DNA from 2 places in the Paenibacillus vulneris genome. Region 1 is predicted to be linked to the other one. Evidence: riboswitches for the same ligand, from Rfam matches in the RefSeq annotation. Region 1 holds a riboswitch; the other holds the start of a gene.
The links. A riboswitch is a leader RNA that binds a small molecule or an ion and turns the genes downstream of it on or off. The one in region 1 is predicted to bind cyclic di-AMP.

Region 1 (12,311 bases):
ACCCATGCTGCTTGGCCGCCTGCTCGACCGACCATGCAATATCCGGAATGATAGCATTCCGGATATCGGGGACCGCCAGCGCAATCTGGCGTGTTTGGCGTATTTTGAGGCTCTGGGCCGAAGTGTTGGGCGTAAAGCCCATCTCTTCTACGACCTGCAATATTTTGGCCTTCGTCTTGGCGCTGATGCCTTTATGATTATTAAGCGCCCGGGACACGGTGGCGATGCCGACACCGGCTCTTTTGGCGACATCCTCGATCGTCAGCTTTTTGTTATTCGTCATACGAAGGAATGTTCCTTTCATTCCGGAATCGTTTCCGTAATATTTCCGCGAGATGGGAGTTCTATTTTTATTATATCATAGCCTATCCTTCCTAAAACGGGATTGCGGTCAAACCACGGGATAGGACTCGTTTTTACGGCAAATAAGCAGGTGGGATCCCCGTTTTGTTATTTGACAGTTTGTCGAAACTGTGACATGATAGTTACCGGAAACGTTTCCTATTATGCCTTTGTAAATGGGAAATCATATCATTTATTTCTTAATTCCTACAGGGAGATGACTAATATGCAAGCGTTAAGATGGCATGGTGTGAAGGACTTGCGCGTAGAGACGATCGATGAGCCTACCCCTAAGAAAGGGCAGGTCAAAATCAGAATCGAGGCGTGCGGAATATGCGGAAGCGATCTGCATGAATATGCTGCAGGTCCTATTTTTATTCCTGAGGGAACGCCCCATCCGCTTACGAATGAAAAAGCGCCTATCGTCATGGGCCATGAGTTTTCCGGACAAATCGTTGAGGTCGGCGAAGGGGTGACCCGGTTCCGGGTTGGAGACCGTGTGGTGGTCGAGCCTGTGTTCTCATGCAGCACATGCGAATCCTGCAGACACGGCAAATACAATCTTTGCGACAAAATGGGCTTCCTGGGCCTGGCCGGGGGCGGAGGAGGCTTCTCGGAATATGTTGCGGCAGATGAGCATATGGTGCACAAAATTCCGGACAGTCTATCTTATGAGCAAGGCGCATTAGTTGAGCCTTCGGCTGTCGTCCTGTACGCCGTTCGCTCGAGCCAGCTGAAAGTAGGCGACCGCGCGGTTGTATTCGGGACAGGCCCGATCGGCTTGCTGCTGATCGAAGCTTTGAAGGCTTCCGGCGCATCGGAAATTTATGCGGTGGAGCTGTCCGAGGAGAGACGCAGCAAAGCGGCAGAGCTGGGAGCCATAGTCTTGAATCCGGCGGAAACGGACATTGTGTCAGAAATCCAGCGCCTTACTAACGGCGGAGCGGATGTATGCTATGAAGTGACCGGCGTTCCGGCCGTATTGAACCAAGCCATTGCTTCGACAAAAATCAGCGGTCAAATTATGATCGTCAGCATTTTCGAGCGTGAGGCATCTATTCATCCTAACCAAATCGTGCTGAAAGAGCGCAATATTGCCGGGATCATCGGCTACCGTGATATTTTCCCTGCCGTCATAAGCTTGATGGAGCAAGGATATTTCCCCGCCGACAAGCTGGTGACCAAGCGGATTCCGCTTTCCGATATTGTGGAGGAAGGCTTCGAGACTCTCATCAAGGAGAAGAGCCAAATCAAAATTTTGGTTTCTCCAAAAAGCAAGTAATCCTGTGTTGTACCTGTAGCTGAGCCTAGCCAAGTGGATGCGGCACAGCATAAGGAAGCCCGCACCCGGGCTCCCCTTGTTTCATGAACGTAGTCCCTTACCAATGAATTTGGGCTGTGGCGGACTGCCGGGAGGCGGTGGTCACGCCCTTTTTTTCTTTATAGAGCTATAAATTAATTTCGGGGCCTCGCAAAATTACGAAGCTAAGGTCCTTTTGTAGGTCCGTTTGTTGAATAACCCGGCTTTGACAGAAATATGCTACATTGGAAGCTGGGGACGGTTTAGAGGCACCGCAAGCAAGCGTCTGGATCATTATTAGGCTTGTAACTCAATTCCATGAAGATATTCCTATACGAAAGGATGTCCAAGATGAATACGAAAACCGAGAAAGAGAAAATGTTAGCCGGAGAATTATACCTTGCTTCCGATCCGGAATTAACCAAAGACCGTGAGAACGCTAGAAAGCTGACCAGACTGTTCAATCAAACGATAGAAACGGATTATGATAAACGAACGGAATTGCTCAAACAGCTCTTTGGTTCAACCGGTGAAAACCTGTATATGGAACCGACATTTCGTTGCGATTACGGCTACAACATTCATGTAGGCAACCATTTTTATGCGAACTTCGATTGCGTTATTCTGGATGTGTGTGAAGTCCGTATCGGTGAAAATTGTTTTATAGCACCAGGCGTACATATTTATACGGCCACACACCCGCTAAACCCGTTTGAACGAGTTTCTGGGGCTGAGTTTGGGAAGCCTGTAACGATTGGCAATAATGTTTGGATAGGTGGAAGAGCCGTTATTAATCCCGGCGTTACTATCGGTGATAATGTGGTAATAGCTTCCGGGGCAATTGTAACCAAAGATGTTCCTAGCAATGTTGTCGTAGGAGGAAATCCTGCGAAGGTTATTAAGACCATCGATGTTTAATAGCCATTTTTTAACAAACGAATACCGATAAAGAAAAAAATAAGCCATCAGAGAGATGGCTTCAGGCTGTAGAAAAAACTAGTTTTGCGAGAACTATGCTATATATGGAGGTGGGGTATGCCTCGGAGGAGTTTACGTCCGCCTTTGAAACCCGTGAAAATACCGCTAAATCTAATCTAATTCATGGGTTTCAACAGCGGCTGGAGGGGTATACCCCACTGGAATATATTGAAAATGGTTCAAGCTTCATAGGTTTTTCAACAGAATAAAGCCACCGGAGAGGTGGCTTGAGTTAAGTCGAATGAGTGCAGTCATCGTGAACAATAAATAGGGAGGGGCCGCTGCATAGGCTTAATCTTATCTATCATCATGTCTTTTTTAGCCGCTAATCTCGTCAGACATCGTAAGAATCACGGGACAGTGATCGCTGCCGAAGATTTCCGTATCTATTTGCGCATCCAGCAAGAAGGGAGCAAGTCGGGAGGAAGCCAGAAAATAATCAATGCGCCATCCGATATTCCGCTCCCTTACCTTGGGCATGAAGGACCACCAGCTGTAGACATCTGTCCGGTCAGGGTAGAAATGCCGGAACGTATCGAGAAATCCCGCCTCCAGAAGCTGCGTCATTTTCTCCCGTTCCTCCGGAGTGAAGCCGGAATTGTTTTGATTGGACTTCGGATTTTTTAGGTCTATTTCCTGATGCGCCACATTCAGGTCCCCGCAAACGATAACAGGCTTCTGTTCGTCCAGCTGTTGAAGGTAGGCGCGGAACCTTTCCTCCCACTCCAGTCTGTACGCCAACCGGGACAGGTCGCGACGGGCATTGGGAGTATACACATTGACTAGATAAAATGATTCGAATTCCAGCGTGAGAATCCTGCCCTCTTCTTCTTGGTCCTCTTCGATGCCGTATCGCACGGAAAGCGGCTCTATCTTGGTAAAGACGGCGGTGCCGGAGTACCCCTTCTTAACGGCGTAATTCCAATATTGATAGTAGGAATCTCCTAGCTCCAGGCTAATTTGTCCTTCCTGCAGCTTCGTCTCCTGAACACAGAATATATCGGCTCCGCATTCCTTGAAATAATCGTAAAAACCTTTGTTAACACAAGCACGTAAACCATTGACGTTCCAGGATACCAGTTTCATTGCTTTATCTCCTTACCGCTTACTTGTCATCTATTTATTCAGTGTATCATAGATTGATAGTTCAAGTAGAGGTGAATGGTTCGTACCTGGATGCGTGGAGGGAGAGGACGCAAAAAAAACCGCCCGCGGGTTACCGGCGGACGGGTTGTTCCTTCTGCTGCTGATTTTTCATGTACTTATCCATTGATAAGCTTGCGTTTACAGCGGCGGGGCGGACTTGAAGCCTTCGGTCGATGCTTTGCGTCCCCAAGGCGTACCGAGGAAAGGCAGCGCCCAGCGGTCTAACCCGTACCAGCCTGCATTTTTCCATGCCAGCACCAGCCATGTGGCCAAAATAAATAAAATCGGGTTCGTGCTCAAGGTTCCGGCGAATAAGAAGCTGGCGTTCATAACGCCGCCGAAGAAGGCTGCGATGCCGGTTAACAGACCCAGGATCAATCCGAGTCCTACGAGCAGCTCGCCGAAGGCGACAACGAATCCGAACACCTTGGCATTCGGCAGTACGAAGTGCTCCAGAAAGCCCGCATACCAGCCGGTAACATCCTTGCCGGCCTCGGCTTTGGCCAATGCCCCCTTGATAAATCCTGTTAGAGCGGTTCCCGCTTTATCGCCGGTCCATGCAGGGTTCGTTATTTTTCCCCACCCGGATGTAACCCAAGTGTAGCCGACATAGAGGCGAATGATTAACCAAATCACACCTGCCCGGGTGCTGCTGAATAAAAAATGGGAAACGGGATTCTCGGGTATTACGATTTCGTGCTTGCTCATGGAATAACCTCCTCAATGTAAAACCGTTCGCTGTGGGATATATTGGATGGCTTTATTGTAGCTGGAGCTCGAATAATTATATGTGATATTTATCACAAGATGCCTGAGAATGTATTATTTCCATCATCATGGCTGTAGCATCCAAGAAGTTCCAGGGCTTATAAGGCTTTCCTTACTCCGGTAGGTTATAATCGTATCATGACGAAAAGGAGGAGGAGCAGAATGAGAATCGTAACGATTTCCGGCAGCTTGCGCAAGGAATCCTCTAATACAAGGCTGCTGCAGGCCGCAGAGGCTTTGGTGCCGGAGGGGATGGAGCTGGTTAGCTTTGAGGGGATAGGGGATCTCCCGCATTTTAATCCCGACTTGGATGGAGATGCTCCACCGGCTTCGGTAGCTGTATGGCGAAAGACGCTGCAAGCGGCAGATGGAGTGATGATCTGTACGCCGGAATATGCGAATGGAGTGCCCGGCGTTCTGAAGAACGCGTTGGATTGGCTGGTCTCGTCGGGAGAGCTGATGAATAAACCGACGGCCGCCATAAGCGCTTCCCCGCTAGCGACAGGAGGGAAGGTGGCTCATGCTTCCCTGATGCTGACTTTAGGCATGCTAACCGCTCACCTGTTCGAAGGAGGACAGCTGTCGATTCCACTCGTATCCAAAAAGATCAACGATCGGGGCGAATGGACGGATGCGGAAGCGGCTGAGGAGATAAGGCGATTGCTTGTAAGGATGTCGGATGCGGTACTGAAGCGGGGAAGCGAGTGAAGGATTCCTTTCGAGACGTGAGTCTCTAGGTTTACTCACCTGGTCGAAATTGGAAGGGCGAGAAAACGGGTTCAAGTGGAACTTTTTCGGGTAACCAATCGTATAGAAGAAAGAGAGCCCTGCAGGCTTGTCCGGACGCTGGAGACGTAACGGAGGCAAACGCTGAGGGCTTCAAAAAATAGTTGCGCGATGCTTCTATTTGCTGTCGGTCATCACAGCTTGGTACTGCTCTTCCGACAGGATGCGTTTCGCTGTGACAAAACGCTTGGCGTAGTAGGAATCGCTAAGCTTGGTCACGGTAACGCCTTTGTTTGTGGCGGAATGGTAGAACTTTCCGTCACCAACATAAATACCGACATGTGAGATTCCTTTGCCATCCGTGTTATAGAACACAAGATCGCCTGGGCGTAGCTCATCTTGGGACACCGTTGTACCGATCGCTGCTTGTCCTTTAGACGTATGAGGCAAATCGATATCGAATTTTGCGAAGACGAAGGAAGTGTAGCCGGAGCAATCAAAGCCTTTTGCTGTGGTGCCCGCCCATTTATAAGGCGCTCCCAGCTCTTCGTTCACGGCTTGACTTAGCGGCGTTTCCGCAAAAGCGCTTCCTACTTGAATGCTGCAAAACAGTGCCACAGAAACGGCAAAACCAAAAAACTTTTTCAAAGGAAATTTTCCCCTTCCGATGCCTACGAGGTTAGCTTAAGGGTTCGGTTGAAGGCTCCCTATGATCACTCTGTTGCGAGATCAATTCACCCGGGTATTTGGATCCCCCGTTTTCCGCTGTGGAAATTCGGCAATATGTACGTTATTTTTGTTACGACTACAACAATTCGATCAAATATGCAGTTTTCCTCCCGCTGTCATAAAAAGTTCACAATTATAAAGGTTTTTTTGCTATATTTCTCGAAATTTCTAAAAAAGCAGTAGATGAAAAGGTTTACAATGAAAAATCATTGGGAGGAAACGGGGCGTTTCCATCCATATTTCGACAAAATGCTGAGTCGTTTGACATGGGCGTCGTCCAAATCGTGGAACATTACTGTCTGTAGTGAGGTTGCCCGATTTAACGGGCTATTGACTTTATGGATAAAATCTGTTATCTCACATCGGGTGGCATGAATTGGGATGTAACCCTGAACCCTGTAACACGAAAAAACCGTCGCAGCTTCCAAGGGGAAGCGGACGGTTTTTTTGATGTTTTTTAAAATTTAGCGGGTCCGTTTGTTTCTCTCTGCCGGTCAGGACATCGGGGGAAGCTATTCGCTTTTGGCGGACCAAAGCGCGTATTGAGCCGTGATCTCCCACATTTTGCAGAACATATGGATGAAGCGGTAGGCTTGAAAGCCGAGAAGAGCAAGGAATCCGGCCCATATCATGGTGGATGTCACGACGGCGGCGGTAATAAGAAGGCCGATCAGTGCGACCGTGACAGCGATCAACAGGGCAGGAAGAACGTTGCGCAGCAGGAGGGATACGGAGAATAAGGATGACTTTCCGCATACTTTCCCGAATTGCAGATACATAAACAGCGTCTGCAGAATAAACATGTAGGCCAGATAGGCGCCGAGCCAAGGCAGCAATTCCTGCGCAGCCGCATACAGTGTTGCTTGCTTGCTGTACAGCTGGGCTGCTTTGGGGATCAGCCAGTACAGCGGGCCGAGCTGCAGCGCCATTTGGGCCAGATAGTAGCCGAAGAACGGTAAGGTCAGCTCACGTATCCCTTGGACGAACCGGTAACCGGCGTTTAATTCGGTATGCTTAAGTGAGTAGTATACACCGGCGTTCAGCACCGGGGTGAGCAGCATGCGGGCCAGCAGCAGCCCGAGCCCCCACAGAAGGTAAGGCTGCACGAGGTCGGTCTTCGTCAATTGGAACTGGCCTTCGATCCAGAAGAGCTGTACCGCTTCACGGGCCTGCTCTTTGCCGGGATAGCGGCGGAGCAAGGGGAAGACGATGGAGTGGATCCATTCGAAGAGCCCGAGCCCCCACAGCAGATTATAAATAAATAGAGTGCATACGGTAAAAGGCTGGTTCCAGGTTAAGCCCAATCCTTTTTTTATTAAATTCAACATAAGCGCTTGCTCACCTCACCATGCGACCCAGCCGAACAAGGTCTCGATTAATTTGACCACACCGACATTCCAGCGAATGGATAGCTTGCTGTCCACATTAGTTTTCATAAAGCTGTTGATTCGCTTGTTTTCCAGCACGATAGAGTAATGCGGGTCGATAGAAGCGTAATCCAAAGGCGCCGTGTGATTCAGCTTGAACTGGACGTCGGCGTCGATCCCGTCCCAGGTTTTATCAATTTGCGAGCCATCGGCAAAATGGAAGCGGATGGGAATCGTAGAATAGGTTCCCCCGAACCTTTGAATACGGACCGTATTCTCATATAAGGGCTGTCCTTCCTGGACAACCTGCTTGCTGTGAATGCCGGTCACGGCGTAGTCTACCATAAGGCCGTTATAGACATATTGATCGAAGAAGGCTGCCCAGCTCGTCTTGGTCACGTCCTCCAGTACCTTCTGGAAATCGGAGGTCGTCGGATGCTTGAACTTCCAGCGCTGGAAATAGGTCTTCATCACACGGTCCATCGTATCCCGGCCGATTTGCTGCTCGAGCGACTTTAATACCAGCTTGGCCCGGATGTAGACGTTCTCGGCATATTGATTGTGGCCCCGGTACGCCCAGGAATCCAGCTTGAGCGCTGCCGGAGAAGTCATATAGCTGGACTCCACGAGCAGATTCGGCTTAACGCCGTACTCCAGCTCCATCAGCTTATCCTCGGCATAGGAGGTAAAGCCCTCATCCAGCCAAGCTTCCTCGAACTCGTTGTTCGCGACCATGCCATACCAGAATTGATGTCCAATTTCATGTACGATTACCCGCTCAAGCTCCAGGTCCGGCTGTTCGCTGGCTGCTCCCCAACCGGTGACGAGTGTCGGGTATTCCATGCCACCTGCTCCATTGCCGTTCTCGGGCGGTACAACGATCGAGAGCGTGGAGTACGGGTAGCTGCCATACCATTGGGAGAACCGTGCCAATGCTTTTTTGGCGGCGGTCATGTAACGGTTTTTCAGCTGCTCGTGCTTGGGATCGAGATACAGCTTGATGCGGACGCCCGGAATTTGCTGGGTGGCGTAGGGCTCTTCATAATAAATGAAATGAGGGGAGGCGGCCCAGGCAAAATCATGCACGTCATCGGAATAGAACGAATAGGTTTTCGTCTTCCCGTCGTCCGCAGGCGGCTTCGTCGGAAAACCGGTGGCTGCAACTGTGTAGCTGGACGGCACTTTGATGCGTACGTCAAAAATGCCGAAATCCGCATAAAACTCCGAATTGCCGTGATATTGGTGCAAATTCCAGCCCTCGGCCGTGCGTCCTCTGGTACCTGCCGGCTCATAGACGGCTACCTTCGGGAACCACTGCCCAGCCATGATGAAATCGTCGGCGTACCCCATCCTGGCGAACACAGAAGGGAACTGAACGGAAAAGTTGGTTTTCAGCGTGATTCGCTCTCCGGGGTTCACCGCCTTGGGCAGGGTGATTTTCATCAAGGTCTGGTCATCCTTGTTACCGTCGTCGGGCTGAACATACTCCATTTTGGAGACGAGCTCCTCGCCCTCTAACGTTTTGATACTGCTGATGTCCATATTCCCTGTATTGTTTTCTGTGCTTTTATCTTCCCTCAGCTTGCCGCCGGACTCTTTCATGAAGGTCGTTTTTTTGGATTTGAACGCATTCGGGTACATGTGGAAGTAAAGCTCTTGTACCGGCTGGCTTCCGGGATTTTTCCAGGTCAGCGTCTGAGTGCCGGCAATCTGCTTTTTCGCCGCATCCAGCTCGACGTTCATATGATACTCGACGATGCGGGAGCTGAGCGGCTGCGGGGCAGGCTTCTCGATAGGCTTGGCCGGCAAGCTGGGAGGCGCCGGCGTTGCTGGCTCGTTCATACGTGCTGCCACGGGCTTGGCCAGAGGCTGGAGCTGAAGACCCAGCGAGGAGCCGTCCGCTTGAGACAGATCGAATTGATACGGTTGAAAGTCGGGCTCTCCCTTCAATGATGAGGAGGTCATGGCGACGGGATTCGGTGCGAGCGAGCCTAATAGTTCCGCACCCTCGCGCAGGTCGGATAGAGAGAATGGAGCTTGCTGCGGAAGGCTAGCGCCCGGCAGGGCTTGGCTTGCAAAGGTTGCTCCGCTGGCAAGGACTACGAGAAGACACCATTGCGCGAGTCGGTTGCCGATAACATTTTTCATCTATTTTTCACCCCGTTGACAAGCATCTACAGCATGTATATGTTTGTGGGACGAGGATTATTTCTGCTCGGTACAAAAGAAATTTTTCAGGCTGCTTACCCTGTCCGCTGAGGGCTGTATCAATAATTTTTCGTTTTTAGTGGAAATAGGGGGGGCATTTTAGCTAAAATAGAAGGAACGGGCAAGACGATAACATTAAAGACGGATGGTGCCATTAATGGATATAAATAAGGATCAAGCGGCGGATAAGCCGAAAAAATTGAACTCCCTCAACATTGTCAGCGGCAAGGTGGAGCATCGCGGCTTTGGCGCAGGATCTATCGACCTGAGCCAGCTGTCCAGCGTCATTATCGATGGGGACGAAGCGTATCTCGATATGGGAGCTCTGCATGCGAAGAGCAAAGTGGAGAAGGGCATCAAATTCTCGACAAACAAGGAGGACGTCCCGAACGGGCGCACCTGCTGGATCGTTTGGGTAGCGGCAGACCGCAGGGAATCCGGCTCTTATTATGCGGGTGTGACGTCCTGCGAAATGTCGGTCGATCCGGAGGCAAGACGCGGGTGGAAGATCCTGGCTGACCATGTAAACCGGATGGATTATGCGCTAAAACGCCGGATCATGCTGGAAAATTTGCCGGCCCGGGAGAAGGCGGCCTTGCGAAAATTGCTTATGGAGTACAACCCGGAGATGTGGGAAAACTCAGATGAGGCGCTGAAGGAAGCGCTGGCATAAAATTATGTACATTATGTGACTTCCATTGTATAAGTCCTCGCGAACGATGTATACTATTGCTCAGTATATGCAACATATACTAGGACAGCAAAAAGGCAGACCTCGGTCTGCCTTTTTGTGTTGGACAAAAATAGAATTATTCCTTCAAGCCGCGGTAACGCCCTGTTCGAAGCTCGCGGCTGTACGGTTCGAGCAGCGGAATATCGGCCTGCTCCGCCAGACGGACGGCCAGCTCGATATCATAAGGAACCCGGACAAGCTGGATGGAGAAGGCGGAAGGAACGGAGCTGTCGAGCTGCCCTTCCAATATGGCATAGGAGGCCTGCGGGATGTCGAGAGGGTTGCCTACGCTGCCTGCATTAAACAGCGTTCTTCCGCGCAGATTTTGGGAGTAGGCGTTGTGAATGTCTCCGTAGCCGACGACATCGGGCAGCTCGCTGCCATCCGTTCCTCCTGTCTGGTCGGTATTATGAAACATGGTGAGCCGGCTTTCCATTGAATCCCACGGCTGAATGCGCGTATACACACTGACCGGGGATGCGTGAAACAACCGGATCTTCTTGCCGCTCATCATAAAATCGTGGGAGAAGGGAAGCTGCCCGAGCCAGCGGAGGCGTTCCTCCCCTAACCGGCGCTGATGCCACTGGAGAACCTCGTCCTGACTAGGCTTGGTCAATAGATGATCCCAGTTTCCCATTACAACGACGGGACACAGCTCCTTGATGGTATCAACGGCTTCGGCCGGATGAGGGCCGGTACCGACCAAATCTCCCAAACAATAGATAGCCGTGACTCCCCGCTGGCGTATGTCCTCTAGCACTGCATCGAGAGCCGGAATGTTGCCGTGAATATCGGATATGACAGCTATTTTTTGCATTATGCAGCCCTCCTGGCTACCTGAAATTAAGGAAGATCCTGCTGCTGCTCCTCACAGGTAATTGCATAAATATTATGATCCTCCCACACATCATGAATATGCAAGTAGTTTCGGGCTAAGCCCTCGTAACGAAAACCTGCTTTCTCAAGCACACGGATGGAAGGTGTATTGCGGGGCATAACAGCGCCTTGGACGCGATGCAGCTTCAAATGGTGGAAGGCGCAATGTACGGTCAGCTTGACGGCTTCCGTCGCATAGCCTTTGCCTGTATGCCCTTTATCTAAATAATAGCCGATATTAGCGTTTTGCCAAGGCCCCCGGAATACAGAGGATAGGTTAACGCGTCCAATTAAATGCTCGCTTTCATTTAAAAAAATACCGAAGCTGTAGCTGGTATCGTTTTGCGCATTTACCAGGCTTAGGCGAATTTGTTCCTCCTGGAACTCAAGCGTAAAATGGTCGTCCGGGCGGACCGGCTCAAACAGCCGGTGGTATTCCCGGTTCTCGGTGCGAAGGCGATGCAGCGCTTCGGCATCGGATAGAGCGAGGGGGCGTATATGGACAATGTCAGCTTGCAGCTTCATAGGCATAGCTTCTGTTCACCTGAGTTCGTTATGATTTGCCGTCAGAGGTGATTCTTCCGTCAGAGGTCATCACGGGAATCGGGTCCCCCAAATAAGTCGGTTTAGGCTTTAATAAATTTACATAAAGAAAGTCTTTGTTCCTGGCTAATACCTCGCGGGTTTCGTAGCGCGGCATCCCGGCGTATTGCTGCCTGTCCGAGGCGACGCCGTAAGCATCCAAACCCATTTGCCGGGCGGTATAGACAGCGCGCATCAGATGGTACTCCTGGGTCACGATCACGATTTTTTTCGCCTGGAAAATATCTTTAGCGCGGTACATGCTTTCATATGTGCTAAATCCGGCGTGATCCATGAAGATATGCTCCGGTTCTACATTTCGCTGCTCCAGATAGCGTCTCATCGTATTGACCTCGTCGTAATCCATTCTGCCGTGATCACCGCTCACAATGAACCGGTCCGCTTTGCCTGCCTCCTTGAGCTCAAGGGCCGCATCCAATCGGTCTCCCAGCATGCTGGATACCGAGCCGTTAGGATATACCCTTGCACCCAGAACAAGAATAGCCTCGGCCTTAGGAGCCTCCTCAACACTGACAATGTACGGTGCCGCGGAGGA
Region 2 (12,311 bases), on a different contig from region 1:
AATCGAACGGCAATGTGGAGGATCAAACCCTCCGCCATACTTACACGTATGAAAAAGCGATTCCAGGCTACGGCCATTGCATTCACACGTACCAAGGAGACGGCAATCCTTTGCCATCCTTCCAAGGGGAGCCTCAGCTGGTTCCTTTGGCGAATGACATTCGTGAAATCGCCGATCTGTACTGGAAGGCGCTGAACGAGGAGAACAAAATCTCCCTGCTGGTCAAAACCATTGATATTGCAAGCGGCGGCACCGAGCTGCTCGTATTGAACAAAGAGTAGAGGGGAGCAGTAACCGTGCGCGTATTAGTCGTTGGCGGCGGAGGCCGTGAGCATGCGATTTGCTGGGCGTTGAAAAAAAGCCCTAAGGTACAGGAGCTCTATTGCGCTCCGGGCAACGGAGGCATTGCCGGTGTTGCGGAGTGCGTTCCTATTCAGGTGAACCAATTCGAGGAAATCGGCGAATTCGCTATCGATAATGCGATTGATCTTGTCGTCATTGGACCGGATGATCCGTTGTCCGAGGGCATTGTCGATCATCTGGAAGCGAAGAACATTCCGGTATTCGGTCCGCGCCAAAATGCGGCGATTCTGGAATCGAGCAAAGTATTTTCCAAGGATTTATTTAAAAAATATAACATTCCGACGGCGGCATACGAATCGTTCGACGATTATGAAGCAGCGCTGGCTTACCTGCGCAAGCAGACGATCCCTACGGTCATTAAAGCGGACGGCCTGGCTGCAGGGAAAGGCGTTATCGTTGCGCAATCGATGGAGGAGGCGGAAAAAGCGCTTCACGACATCATGGTCGCCAAAATCTTCGGCGATTCCGGTAATCGCGTGGTTATTGAGGAATTTTTGACTGGGCAGGAAATGTCCATCCTCTCCTTCGTAGACGGTCATGTCGTACGTCCGATGGTGCCTGCGCAGGACCATAAAGCCGTATTCGATAACGATAAAGGGCCGAACACGGGAGGCATGGGCACTTATACGCCGCTGCCGCATATTCCTCAATCGGTAATCGACGAAGCGATCGAAACGATCATTAAGCCGACGGCCGCTGCTATGGTCAGCGAAGGACGCCCGTTCCGCGGCGTGCTGTTTGCCGGTCTTATGATCACTCCGCAGGGACCTAAGACGATCGAGTTCAACGCGCGCTTTGGTGATCCGGAGACGCAAGTCGTGCTGCCCCGCCTAAAAACGGATCTGCTGGATATTTTCCTTGCTGCCGTCAATGGCCATTTGGAGCAGATGGATATCCAATGGTCCGATGAAGCGGCTGTATGCGTCATTCTCGCCTCCGAGGGCTATCCGGGGTCTTACCCTAAAGGACTGCCCATTGAGGGCTTGAACGACGTTCAAGAATCCATTGTATTTCATGCCGGAACGGCATTAAAGGATGGCCAAATCGTAACCAACGGCGGACGTGTTATCGGGGTTACGGCGCTTGGCAAGGATATCGCCGAGGCTCGTGCAAAGGCTTATGCCGATGCGGACCGCATCCGGTTCCAAGGCAAGCATTACCGTACCGACATTGCCAAAAAAGCGCTTGTATAGCGCATGCCAACAATGCCTAGGGGATTTCCCTTAGGCATTGTTTTTTACAGCCTCAGCCCCACTTTGTCGGGGCTATTTCCCCCGATAGTGCTGCAAACTTTTCATTGCCATCCGTCTGCGCCAAGAGTATAATTTTACCAATTATTTCTTGTGGCTGAGGAGGAAGCAATATTGACAATCATAACGCGAACCAAGGATTACGAAACGATTGCTTTGCTGAATGAACAGGTTCATCAAGTCCATGCCGAGCTCTGCCCGGAGCATTTCAAGCCTTATCACTATGAAGCGGTCCGCGACTTTTTTCAAAGTATCATAGAGAAGCCCCAATTTGTTTTCCTGCTTCTGGAGCATGATGGAAAGCCGCTCGGATACGCCTGGATAGAAGTGAAGCAGTATTCAGAAAACGCGTTTAGGAAGGCTTACCGTTCCGTATTCATTCACCAACTCAGCATCTCCAGCGGTCATAGAAATAACGGCTATGGTACTTCTATGATGGATTACATCGGACAATTCGCGAGAGAGAACGGGATTCATAAGATCGAGCTGGACTATTGGGCCAGTAATGAGCATGCGGCTAAGTTTTATGAGAAGAATGGTTTCCAGATTTACCGGCAATTTGTTTTTAAAGATATCGCTCCCGGCTAGCAGCTCAGGGTGCAAGGTTTATTTTCTGCCGCTTCCCTTGATGACGATTTTGTCCCAATTTTTATAGACGAAGTACACGGCGACGGCAATTCCGATAAGAAGTACGGCAGACAGCGCGTAATGGTGGAAGAAATAAGCAAAGGCTTTCATGGCACATCCTCCCGTCTTTTTCTTCTTAAGGTCCCCCAATCAGCCTGGAAGATTCCCGTTAAAAAAAGTTCACGGGTCATTCATCATCTTTTACCCTAAAAACTGTTATACTAAAAGGATGGACAGGATTTTAGGAAGCGGGAGTGAACGTCATGGTCGTTATTAAAACAAAAGAAGAAATACAATACATGCATGAAGCGGGTAAAATTCTTGCAGCATGTCATAAGGAGATTGGCAAGATGATCCGCCCCGGCGTTTCGGGAATGGATATAGACCGTTTTGTAGAAAAGTTTTTGGCCGAGCACGGGGCTACCCCGGAGCAAAAAGGATACAGCGGATACCCGTATGCCACCTGTGCATCGGTCAACGATATTATTTGCCACGGGTTTCCTAACGAAAATCCGTTTCAGGACGGCGATATTGTCACCATTGATATGGTGGTGAATTTGAACGGCTGGCTGGCCGACTCCGCGTGGTCCTATCGGGTCGGCAATGTGTCGCCGGAGGCGGATAAGCTGCTTAAGGTGACGGAGGCTGCGCTGTACAAAGGCATTGAGCAGGCCATCGACGGAAATCGGATCGGGGATATTTCCCACGCGATTCAGGTATATGCCGAATCCGAGGGACTATCGGTCGTACGTCAATTCGTCGGTCATGCGATCGGCCAAAAGATGCACGAGGAGCCTCAGGTGCCCCATTACGGACCGGCAGGGAAAGGGCCCCGCTTGAAGGAAGGCATGGTCATCACCATCGAGCCTATGCTGAACATCGGCGATTATAGAGCGAAAATCGACGCAGACGGATGGACGGCCCGAACGGTGGATGGAAGCTTGTCCGCACAATACGAGCATACCATTGCGATCACGGCGGAGGGACCCGTTATTCTCACCCAGCAATAATCAACGAATGGAAAATCAAACAGCTCCAAAGTCGCTGCAGGGCGGCCTTGGAGCTGTTTTTGGTTATCCAGTTGATTTATTTTGTTACCGGAACGGCATTCAAGTATTCTTCCAGTGTAATGCCCTTGGAAGCTATTTCTTTGGCAGCTTGCGTTCCTACGTAGCGAATATGCCAAGGCTCGTATTGATAGCCTGTGATAGATTCCTTGCCTTTCAAATAACGGATGATGAAGCCGTATTCCGCTGAATGTTTGGCAAGCCATTCCGCTTCCTTCGTACCTCCGAAGCAATCCTGGGCCGCACATTTGCCGTCGCTGCCGGAGACATCGATTGCGAGCCCCGTCTCATGCTCGCTGTGTCCTGGCACGGCACTGTAGGTTTTGGCCTTTTCTTCGCCGTCATTTTTTACATAGTTATTAAATATGCTTTTTTGCGTCGCATTGGAGCGATACGCGGACACGCCTGCAAGAGAGATACCGTCTTTTTTGGCGCCGGCAAACAGCTTCTCCAGAGCAGTTGCCGCTTCCTTGCGCATTTTGCGTTTTTCGATTTTTTCCTTGAACGTGAACGGCACATCAGGGTAGACAAGATCGGATGGCTCGTACTTCTCCGGCAGGGCGAACTGCTTGTTTACCAGGACCATCGTGCTGTTAGGCTCGGCAACTACTTGATTGGCTCCGCTTTTGCCCGAATCCGGCGTTTTGGCGGTACTGTTCCCCGCAGGTGTTGTGGACGGAGTTGGAGAAGCCGTTGCCGTTGATTGTCCCGGGGCAGGGCTCGGGGTTCCCGTGGCAGCGTTATCTGCAGGCTTGGCGGGCGGCTGGCTGTTAGAGCCCTCACAGCCTGTGAATAGAGCGAGAGATGAGGCCAAAAGTAGTACGGTAAGCGATGATTTGTTCATAACTTCCAAATTTCCTCCATTAGTGGGTTTAACTAAGGGCGCTTCTATGAAAGAACGTCGATAGATGTATTTATCATCATACTATAGACTGGTGATTTCAATCAAAAGTTACATTCCGCGGGCAAAAAAAGGGCCGGGCTATTGACTTGCTCTATGATTTGCTTAAAGCTATTAGTACGGACAAGGACTAGAAGGGAGATACCAACATGACGATCCACTATGGCGTCCTGAAATGCAAGGTGATCGGCCGAAGGCAGGGTACGCGGGAAAATCCGCATTACCAGCTGCATGCCGAAGCGGGAGGAACCCATTACCGGATTGCGATTAACGTGAAGTCGCAGCTGTCTCCCTCAGAGCTTCTCTATTACACGGACGAGCATTTTGAGCATGAGGTGACAAGCGACCTTCCGGGGCTTCCATATGGCTTCAACCGGCTGGACAGCAAACCTGGAGGGATGGCTCTCGATTACATTCGAGGCAATCTGTTTGACCGACGCAGGATGGTTCCTCTGCCGTTCGAGGTACCGGGACACGATAATGATTTGAACGGCAAGCTGGATATGTATATGAAGCAAGCGATGGATTGCGGCGATGCGGTGCTTTATGCTTACGGCGATGTGTGGGGACCGGAGATGAAGCAGGCCGACAGCGTATTCGGATTTTTTCCCGGCAACGGCTTGCACGATATCCATATGAATCAGGGGAATCCGGGACTTCGCATGAAGGATAACGGGGTTTATCAGGATGGAGGGCTGCTGCTCCACTTTCCTTCCAATAACCGCTGGATAGCGATATTTTTGGCCTTTCAATCCCAATCCTGGCATACGGATGATGTGACGGGCAATCCAATAGATTTAAGACACCACCGAGCCGATCCCGCTCAAGAAAAAGGGCTGCCGCATACCGAGCATGCAATCTTTATCGTCGGGGCTTTGGTCAAGCCGTCCGTGCCGACGGCGTTCGAGTCGGTCACTTTGTTGAATGTAACGGACCGTACCTTGGATCTTGCGGGGTGGTCCTTGGCCAATAAATTCAAGAAGAAATACCCGCTTGCAGGAAGCATTGAGCCAGGGCAGTTTCTGACTGTACCGATCACTCTGCCCGGATATTCCGATTTCCTCCGGCAGCGGGGTGATATCATTACTCTGCTGGATGCCAGAGGACTGAAGGTTCATGGGGTGTCCTATACACGAAGCCAGGTACGCAGCGGGTGGACGCTTCGATTCTAAGCGGGCTGTGAAATAATAATCGGAATGGAAACTATTGTGAGGCTTACGGCGTCTAAATCCATGAGGTGAGGACTGCGATGAAAAAATGGGCTCTTTTTATCTGTATCATGATGCTTGCAGCATGCTCCGGCCCTGACAAGGGCGGTAAGGCTCCGGAACCCTCTTCAGTCAAGATTGAGCTTACCAACCCGCATCAGCTGGATCAATGGAAGCTGGCCTTAATCCCGACTCGCTCTCCGGAAATGTCTTGGGAGTACGCTATTGATGTGCAGTATACGGGGGACACACCGACGAACAATGTCGTTATCGTGTACAGAGTGGATACGAAGGAGAAGATGTCGGGCAGTACGATCAGACCCGATGCCAAGATGGTAGTCTCAAAGTTTGATCCTAATGAAAGGATTAAGATACAGGATCTGAGTCTTCCGCTGAATACTCCTATCCAAGTAGGAGTAACCTGGTTGAATGTCAACACGATTATGAACGGATACGGCACTTTTACGATAACGGAAATCAAGGACGGCCAGAACTAAATCAAACGATACTAAACACAACTCTCCCTGCGATAAGAGCGGGGAGAGTTGTTTGCTTTTCGCCAGTGATTAGCGCGCGGCGATGCTTATTGCTGATACACGTTCATGGGCTGCTGATAAGGGACTTCCTGGTAAATGCCGCCGATGGTTTGCATCGTTTGCTGAGGGGCCATAATGACCGGATACCAGCCGCGGGAGGCCATGAAGCTCCAAACCTCAAAGGCTTGATGGGAGCACATCCGGAAGGCGTCTTCGAGAAACGCCCGCAGCTGAGGTGTCGAGCATTCGAAGGCGGCCCAAGCATAGTCTCTTCCTGAGCGCTTCAACGTAAGCAGGTAGGAGGTAGCGATGGCTCGATCATCGAGCTGCTGCAGTTTCACCTGCGGTGTAACCGGATTAACCATCATGTGAGGAGCGGGAGCACCCATTTGCATATGGAGCGGTGGGACATTCAGCTGGTCCCTGGACCCGGACGCTTGACTGGCGAATTCGACCTTCATGTTATAGTCCTGAATGTGGGCGGAATAATGTCTTGCGATCATATCTCTCAATTGAGGATCGCGTGCTTGATTTAGGAACAATGCCATACTGTTGATGGAATTGGTGCAGCTGAGCAGCAATTCGTTAAGCTCATAGGCTTCGTGTGCGCCTAATTGCATCGGTCGGGTCAACCCTCTCTGTGCATATTTTTGGGATACCCGTATATTCTTTCACTTCAACCCATTACTATGCATGAAATGCAAAAAATCATTTCCTCATAGGACTAGGCCTTCGTGTTGGACAATCTTTACCGATATTGCTCCATTAGTTTACCTAGCATTTCCCTCATAACATGGATCAGCTCGTCTGGCGCTTTTACCTTTGCATCCATACCCAATCCAATAAAAAATTGGCCGAAAAATGGAAGGCTGCTTGTGGGGATTTGATCGTCCAGCCATCCTGTGCCGTCTTCTCTAACATGAATTTGCAATTTGTGCGCTGGCCACATTTCGGATTGGCATCTCTGCACCCCGTAAGCTCAACATAAAGCTCCATTGCCGGACTTTCCTCTTCCATGTAAGACTCCCAGTTTCCTGTATGCACTTGCGTCAAATCGATCGCTTTCAGTTCGGAAAGTTCAACAGATTTAACCCGGTCACAGCGAAACAAGCGAATTTCTTGGCGGTGAAAGCAATAGGCCGGACAATACCAAAACCCATTGCTGGCATAAATTCCGATCGGCTGGACATCTCTTAACCGCTTATGCTGTTTCGATTCGTACTCCATGCGCACCACTTTTTGATCGATCGCAGCATCCAGCAATAAGCTCAAATAAGGCGTGCTTGCATATCTCATCGGCGTAACCAGATCAAATCGTTTCCGCATCCGGTCGATACGGTCCCGAATATCTTCCGTCATATAAGAGTAAAACTTCCGCAGCACGGAATCTGTTTCCGCCTCAAAAGGAAGATTCTCGTAGTGCCTCAATGCATGGCTGGAAAAAAATACAGCAAGCGCTTCGTCTTCCGTAAAAGCAACCGGGGGCAGCATTCTCTCGTTAAGCATCTTATATCCCCCATGCTGACCGACCTCCGAATAAAAAGGAACCCCCAGCGCGCTCAACTCCTGCATATCCCGCATAATCGTCCGCGTGGAAACTCCAAATTCATCGGCAAGCTCTTTGGCGTTGAAAGACTTCTTTTTGTTGATGATCATCATAATCTCGATCAGTCGTTTGGACTTTGCCATTATAAACTCCATTTCGTGTATTGCGACAAGTATTGTCACTATTGCGCGATATGATGCTAATCAAGTCCAAAACAACCCAAATTGGACAATTTCATTTAAAAGGAGATGTTGGAATGTCAATGCGCTCAACGTCGTTTATTATGCTGGATGGACAAGCTGCGGAAGCAATTGAGTTTTACCAGGAAGCGTTGAACTCGAAATTACTGTTCAAAACTACGTACGGGGAAGGCAAGGATGCCGATGGTTTACCTGAAGAGGTGAAAACCCGCATTTCCCATGCCGTGCTGCAAACCGGTGAAAATGATTTGATGGTCGCTGATATCTTTCCGGGGCAACCTTATGTAATTGGAGATCAGGTGAATATTTGCATTACAGCGACGCAGCAAAACGAGATTAAAGAAATGTTTACTAAATTGAGTGAAAAAGGGCGAGTGATATTCCCGCTGCAGGAAACTGAATTCAGTCCGTGCTTCGGAATAGTGAAAGATCGTTTTAACATTACGTTCCAGTTCTTCATGAATGATACAACGAGCAGTTGGAGCTGAAAATAAAAGGCTTTGACCGGGGAGGAATCCCCGGTTCTTTTATGAATAATTGATGATCCTGTATAATTTTACCGTATAAGCTGCTGCGTGGGAACTACATTTTGTTCTTTCAGCAAAAGCTCGAAGCCAAAAACCGGATTGACGCAATCAGCATTGCAGAGAAAAACGGTTGGCTTTATCTAAGCGCATTTTGGATAAAGAGGGTGCTGAAGCGCAGGAAATCAAAGGGAATCAATTTGTGAAAAATGGAGATAGAGTGAGCAGGAAGCAGTTATCTGGAGATCGCATGTAAAGTAAGCGTTGCCATCCTGGCCGTTGGTGTAATTTCATCGCACAAGTCTCCCAAGTGTTCTTTACAGTTAAGGGCAACTGGCGTAATATACAATTCATGATTTGAAAAAAACAATGTTTCCAAATTCTGATCGCTTAATTTCCTTCTATAGGAAAGCGGGGGAACCAACACAGTGATATCCGTTCGGTGTGAGAGCCGTCCGCATATCGCTTGGGGTGAATCCGAAGGGTGCAAAGCTAGCTTGCGCCTGCCGGTAGGGCGACTCTCACCGCCCGAATCCGACAGCTAACCTCGTCAGCGTGGAACAGACTTTGAACTTCGCTATGCAGAAGTTCAAAGGGTCTATGGAGAGAGGATGATGAAGCTTGTGATCGCTATTAACGACCACAGGGCTTAAGCCTCTGTGGTCTTCTTGCGTCTTCTATTGAAAAACGATATGGAATGTTTCCATAAAACTTGATGAATATGACCTTGCAATGTATCGCTGAATCCTTAGTGCTTAATTAAGGAACGGGGGAACCAACGAGCTTACCGGCTCATGGGGTGAATCCTGAAATTTCAGGTAGGGCGACTCTCACGCCCGAATCCGGCAGCTAACCTCGTAAGCGTATCGAGAGAGGCAACGATGATCGTGTGCTTAGGTACAGCTATGGCTGTGCTTTAAGAAGCCGCGTGAAGAGTTCACCTCTTTTCGCAGGCTTCTTTTTTTGTGCCCTGATCCTGCTGCCTTCTCTTGAGAGATTAGGAGGAATGTGAAGATGAACGCCGCTCAAGAATTTATTCTTGTATCGGCGCCCAACAAAACCGGAGAAGGATTTATCCGGCTGCTGCTGTCCAAAGGCATTCCGTTCGCAGCAATTACGAACAGCCGGGCGGAGCAGGAGCGTCTAGAGAGCTTGGGCGTAAAGCATATGATTTGGATCGATACATCGGAATGCGAGTCATGGCTATTGCCCGACCTTCCGATCGGTAAAGTCTTTTTATTTGAAAGCTCCTTGAACTTGTGCTGCCGTTTCATTCAAATATGCAGGACCTGGACATCCAAAGAAATTTGCGTGGTAACGCATAATATGAATCCGCGGCTTGTCTATAAAGGTCTGGGAGCTGACCATGTCATTCATACTTCAAGCCATGATGTATCTTTCTTGATGAATTAATGCGGACGGAGGCATTCCTATGCAGGATGTATATATGGTAGTACTGCTGGCAGTAACGTACCTTTTGTTTTACGGCTTTTTGTCTTGGTGCAATCGGGTCGTTGAGGAGACAGGAGGCGAAAGATCATGACGGTTATCGCTGTCATCACTGTGCTTCTCTTCATTTATTTGGCTTATGCCCTGATTCATCCGGAAAAATTCTGAGCATTTCTTTCAGGAAAGCTCAGCAGACGAAGACAGCTTTCTTAGGAGGAAACGATAATGGGAATATTGCAAATCGCCGTCGTGATTGTCATTCTAGTCCTGCTGGTCAAACCATTAGGGACCTATTTATATCACGTCTTTTCCAATGAAGGCAATCGTACGGATACCTGGTTTGCTCCTGTGGAGAAGGCAATCTATGCGGTAACAGGCCTGAAGAACCGCCAAGGGATGACTTGGAAGACGTATGCTCTAAGCTTCATCCTGACGAATATCGTCTTTGTGGCGATCGGCTATCTCCTCCTTCGGGTTCAAAACGATTTGCCGCTGAACCCGAATGGTATCGACAATATGGAAGAAACGCTGTCGTTCAATACGGTCATCAGCTTTATGACCAACACGAATCTGCAGCATTACAGCGGGGAGTCGGGGTTATCCTACTTCTCGCAAATGGCTGTCATTACGATGATGATGTTCACCTCGGCGGCGACAGGGCTGTGCGCAGCTATTGCTTTTATACGCGGTATCACGAGCAAGGGAGAGACAATCGGGAACTTTTTTGAAGACTTTGTCAAAGCGCATATCCGGGTATTTTTCCCGCTCGCTATTGGGGTCACGATGGTGCTTGTAGCGCTTCATGTGCCGCAAACGCTGCAGCCGACCTTAACCGTCAACACGCTGGAGGGAGGCCGGCAGCAGATCGCTATCGGGCCTGTAGCTTCACTGGAATCCATCAAGCATCTGGGAACGAACGGAGGCGGCTTTTCCGGAGTCAACTCGGCTCATCCCTTTGAAAATCCGAGCGGTTTGACGAATGTGCTTGAAATTTTGTCAATGTGGTCTTTGGCGGCTGCCCTTCCGTACACATACGGACTTTTTGCACGCAATCGGAAGCAGGGCTGGGTTCTATTCTCGGCGATGATGATCTTGTTCCTGGTGTTCCTGTCGCTCATCTATACGGCGGAATCGGCGGGGAACCCGCTGATGAACAAGCTGGGAATCGACGCTTCGCAGGGCAGTATGGAGGGGAAAGAGGTCCGCTTCGGTATCGCGCAAACAGCGCTTTTTACAACGGTAACGACGGCGGCGACAACCGGCTCAGTCGATAATATGCACGATACGCTGACGCCGCTCGGCGGAATCACACCGCTCGCTTTGATGATGCTGAACTGCGTATTCGGCGGGAAAGGCGTAGGACTGGTCAATATGCTGATGTATGCCATTCTTGCAGTGTTTCTGGCCGGTTTGATGGTGGGACGTACACCGGAGTTTCTCGGCAAAAAGATCGAGCCGCGTGAAATGAAGCTGATTGCTATAGCGATTCTGGCGCATCCTTTCATTATTCTGATGCCCACGGCTCTTGCACTGGCAACGGAGTTAGGAAGGGCAGCTATATCAAATCCGGGCTATCACGGGATATCGCAGGTTTTGTATGAGTATACCTCCTCGGCCGCCAATAACGGGTCAGGATTTGAAGGCTTAGGCGATAATACGCCGTTCTGGAATATATCCACCGGTGTCGTCATGCTGTTCGGTCGTTATATATCGATGATTGCTCTCTTGGGAGTGGCGGGTTCCCTTGTACGCAAGCAATGGGTGCCCGAGACCATCGGCACGTTCAGAACGGATAACCGTTTGTTCGTAGGAATTCTGGTAGGTACAATATTGATTATCGGAGCGCTGACGTTCCTGCCGGTCATCGTGCTGGGGCCTATCGCAGAACATGTAACGATTCGTTAAATGGGAGAGGCGAAACTGTATGAGCAAGATGAATGCAAACCAGCATCGGAAATCGATGCTCAACTCGGCGATCGTCATGAATGCCGTTAAAGAAAGCTTCTTGAAGCTGAATCCGGTTGTGATGATGAAAAATCCCGTCATGTTCGTTGTAGAAGCGGGCACCTTGGTTGTGCTGCTTATGACCGTGTTTCCTGGCTACTTTGGAACGGAGAACAGCGTAGGCTTCAATTTTACCGTATTCGTTATTTTATTATTCACCGTACTATTTGCAAATTTCGCGGAAGCGCTGGCGGAGGGGAGAGGGAAGGCACAAGCCGACTCTCTCAAAAAGACCAAGCAGGAAATTACGGCGAACAAAATCGTGAATAATGGCTCCGGTATCAAGGTGGTGCCTTCTACCGAGCTGCGCAAGGGGGACCTGGTCGTCGTGTCCCAAGGGGAAATGATTCCGGGTGACGGCGAAGTCATCGAAGGGCTGGCTTCGGTCGACGAATCGGCGATTACAGGGGAATCTGCTCCCGTTATCAAGGAAGCCGGCGGAGATTTCAGCTCCGTCACCGGCGGAACACGCGTCGTCAGCGACAAAATTAAAGTACGGATTACGAGCGATCCCGGCGAATCGTTCATAGACCGGATGATATCGCTGGTCGAGGGCGCCAAGCGCCAGAAGACGCCCAATGAGCTGGCATTGAATACTTTGCTGACCAGCTTGACACTTATTTTTCTGATCGTTGT

Region 2: linked by a shared signal. The riboswitch ahead of ABEA66_RS28185 (hypothetical protein) and the one ahead of ABEA66_RS04335 (C40 family peptidase) in region 1 are both predicted to bind cyclic di-AMP.

The regions. Positions count from the first base shown of each region.
Region 1 covers NZ_BAABJG010000004.1:26,450-38,760, reverse strand. Annotated here, with positions in the region: gene ABEA66_RS04365 (LacI family DNA-binding transcriptional regulator) at 1-283, opposite strand, end outside; gene ABEA66_RS04360 (2,3-butanediol dehydrogenase) at 569-1,624, shown strand; gene ABEA66_RS04355 (sugar O-acetyltransferase) at 1,994-2,560, shown strand; gene ABEA66_RS04350 (exodeoxyribonuclease III) at 2,939-3,706, opposite strand; gene ABEA66_RS04345 (DoxX family membrane protein) at 3,905-4,474, opposite strand; gene ABEA66_RS04340 (NADPH-dependent FMN reductase) at 4,697-5,242, shown strand; gene ABEA66_RS04335 (C40 family peptidase) at 5,438-5,908, opposite strand; cyclic di-AMP (ydaO/yuaA leader) riboswitch at 5,914-6,051, opposite strand; gene ABEA66_RS04330 (hypothetical protein) at 6,502-7,317, opposite strand; gene ABEA66_RS04325 (M1 family metallopeptidase) at 7,333-9,504, opposite strand; gene ABEA66_RS04320 (YwhD family protein) at 9,722-10,237, shown strand; gene ABEA66_RS04315 (metallophosphoesterase family protein) at 10,374-11,114, opposite strand; gene ABEA66_RS04310 (GNAT family N-acetyltransferase) at 11,141-11,698, opposite strand; gene ABEA66_RS04305 (SanA/YdcF family protein) at 11,727-12,311, opposite strand, start outside.
Region 2 covers NZ_BAABJG010000036.1:110,174-122,484, reverse strand. Annotated here, with positions in the region: gene ABEA66_RS28240 (IMP cyclohydrolase) at 1-281, shown strand, start outside; gene purD (phosphoribosylamine--glycine ligase) at 297-1,556, shown strand; gene ABEA66_RS28230 (GNAT family N-acetyltransferase) at 1,728-2,201, shown strand; gene ABEA66_RS28225 (hypothetical protein) at 2,220-2,351, opposite strand; gene map (type I methionyl aminopeptidase) at 2,504-3,250, shown strand; gene ABEA66_RS28215 (M15 family metallopeptidase) at 3,327-4,151, opposite strand; partial or broken gene ABEA66_RS28210 (DUF2278 family protein) at 4,358-4,984, shown strand; gene ABEA66_RS28205 (hypothetical protein) at 5,458-5,913, shown strand; gene ABEA66_RS28200 (spore coat protein) at 6,000-6,572, opposite strand; partial or broken gene ABEA66_RS28195 (helix-turn-helix transcriptional regulator) at 6,701-7,641, opposite strand; gene ABEA66_RS28190 (VOC family protein) at 7,755-8,186, shown strand; cyclic di-AMP (ydaO/yuaA leader) riboswitch at 8,600-8,793, shown strand; cyclic di-AMP (ydaO/yuaA leader) riboswitch at 8,951-9,102, shown strand; gene ABEA66_RS28185 (hypothetical protein) at 9,237-9,635, shown strand; gene kdpF (K(+)-transporting ATPase subunit F) at 9,762-9,839, shown strand; gene kdpA (potassium-transporting ATPase subunit KdpA) at 9,897-11,576, shown strand; gene kdpB (potassium-transporting ATPase subunit KdpB) at 11,596-12,311, shown strand, end outside.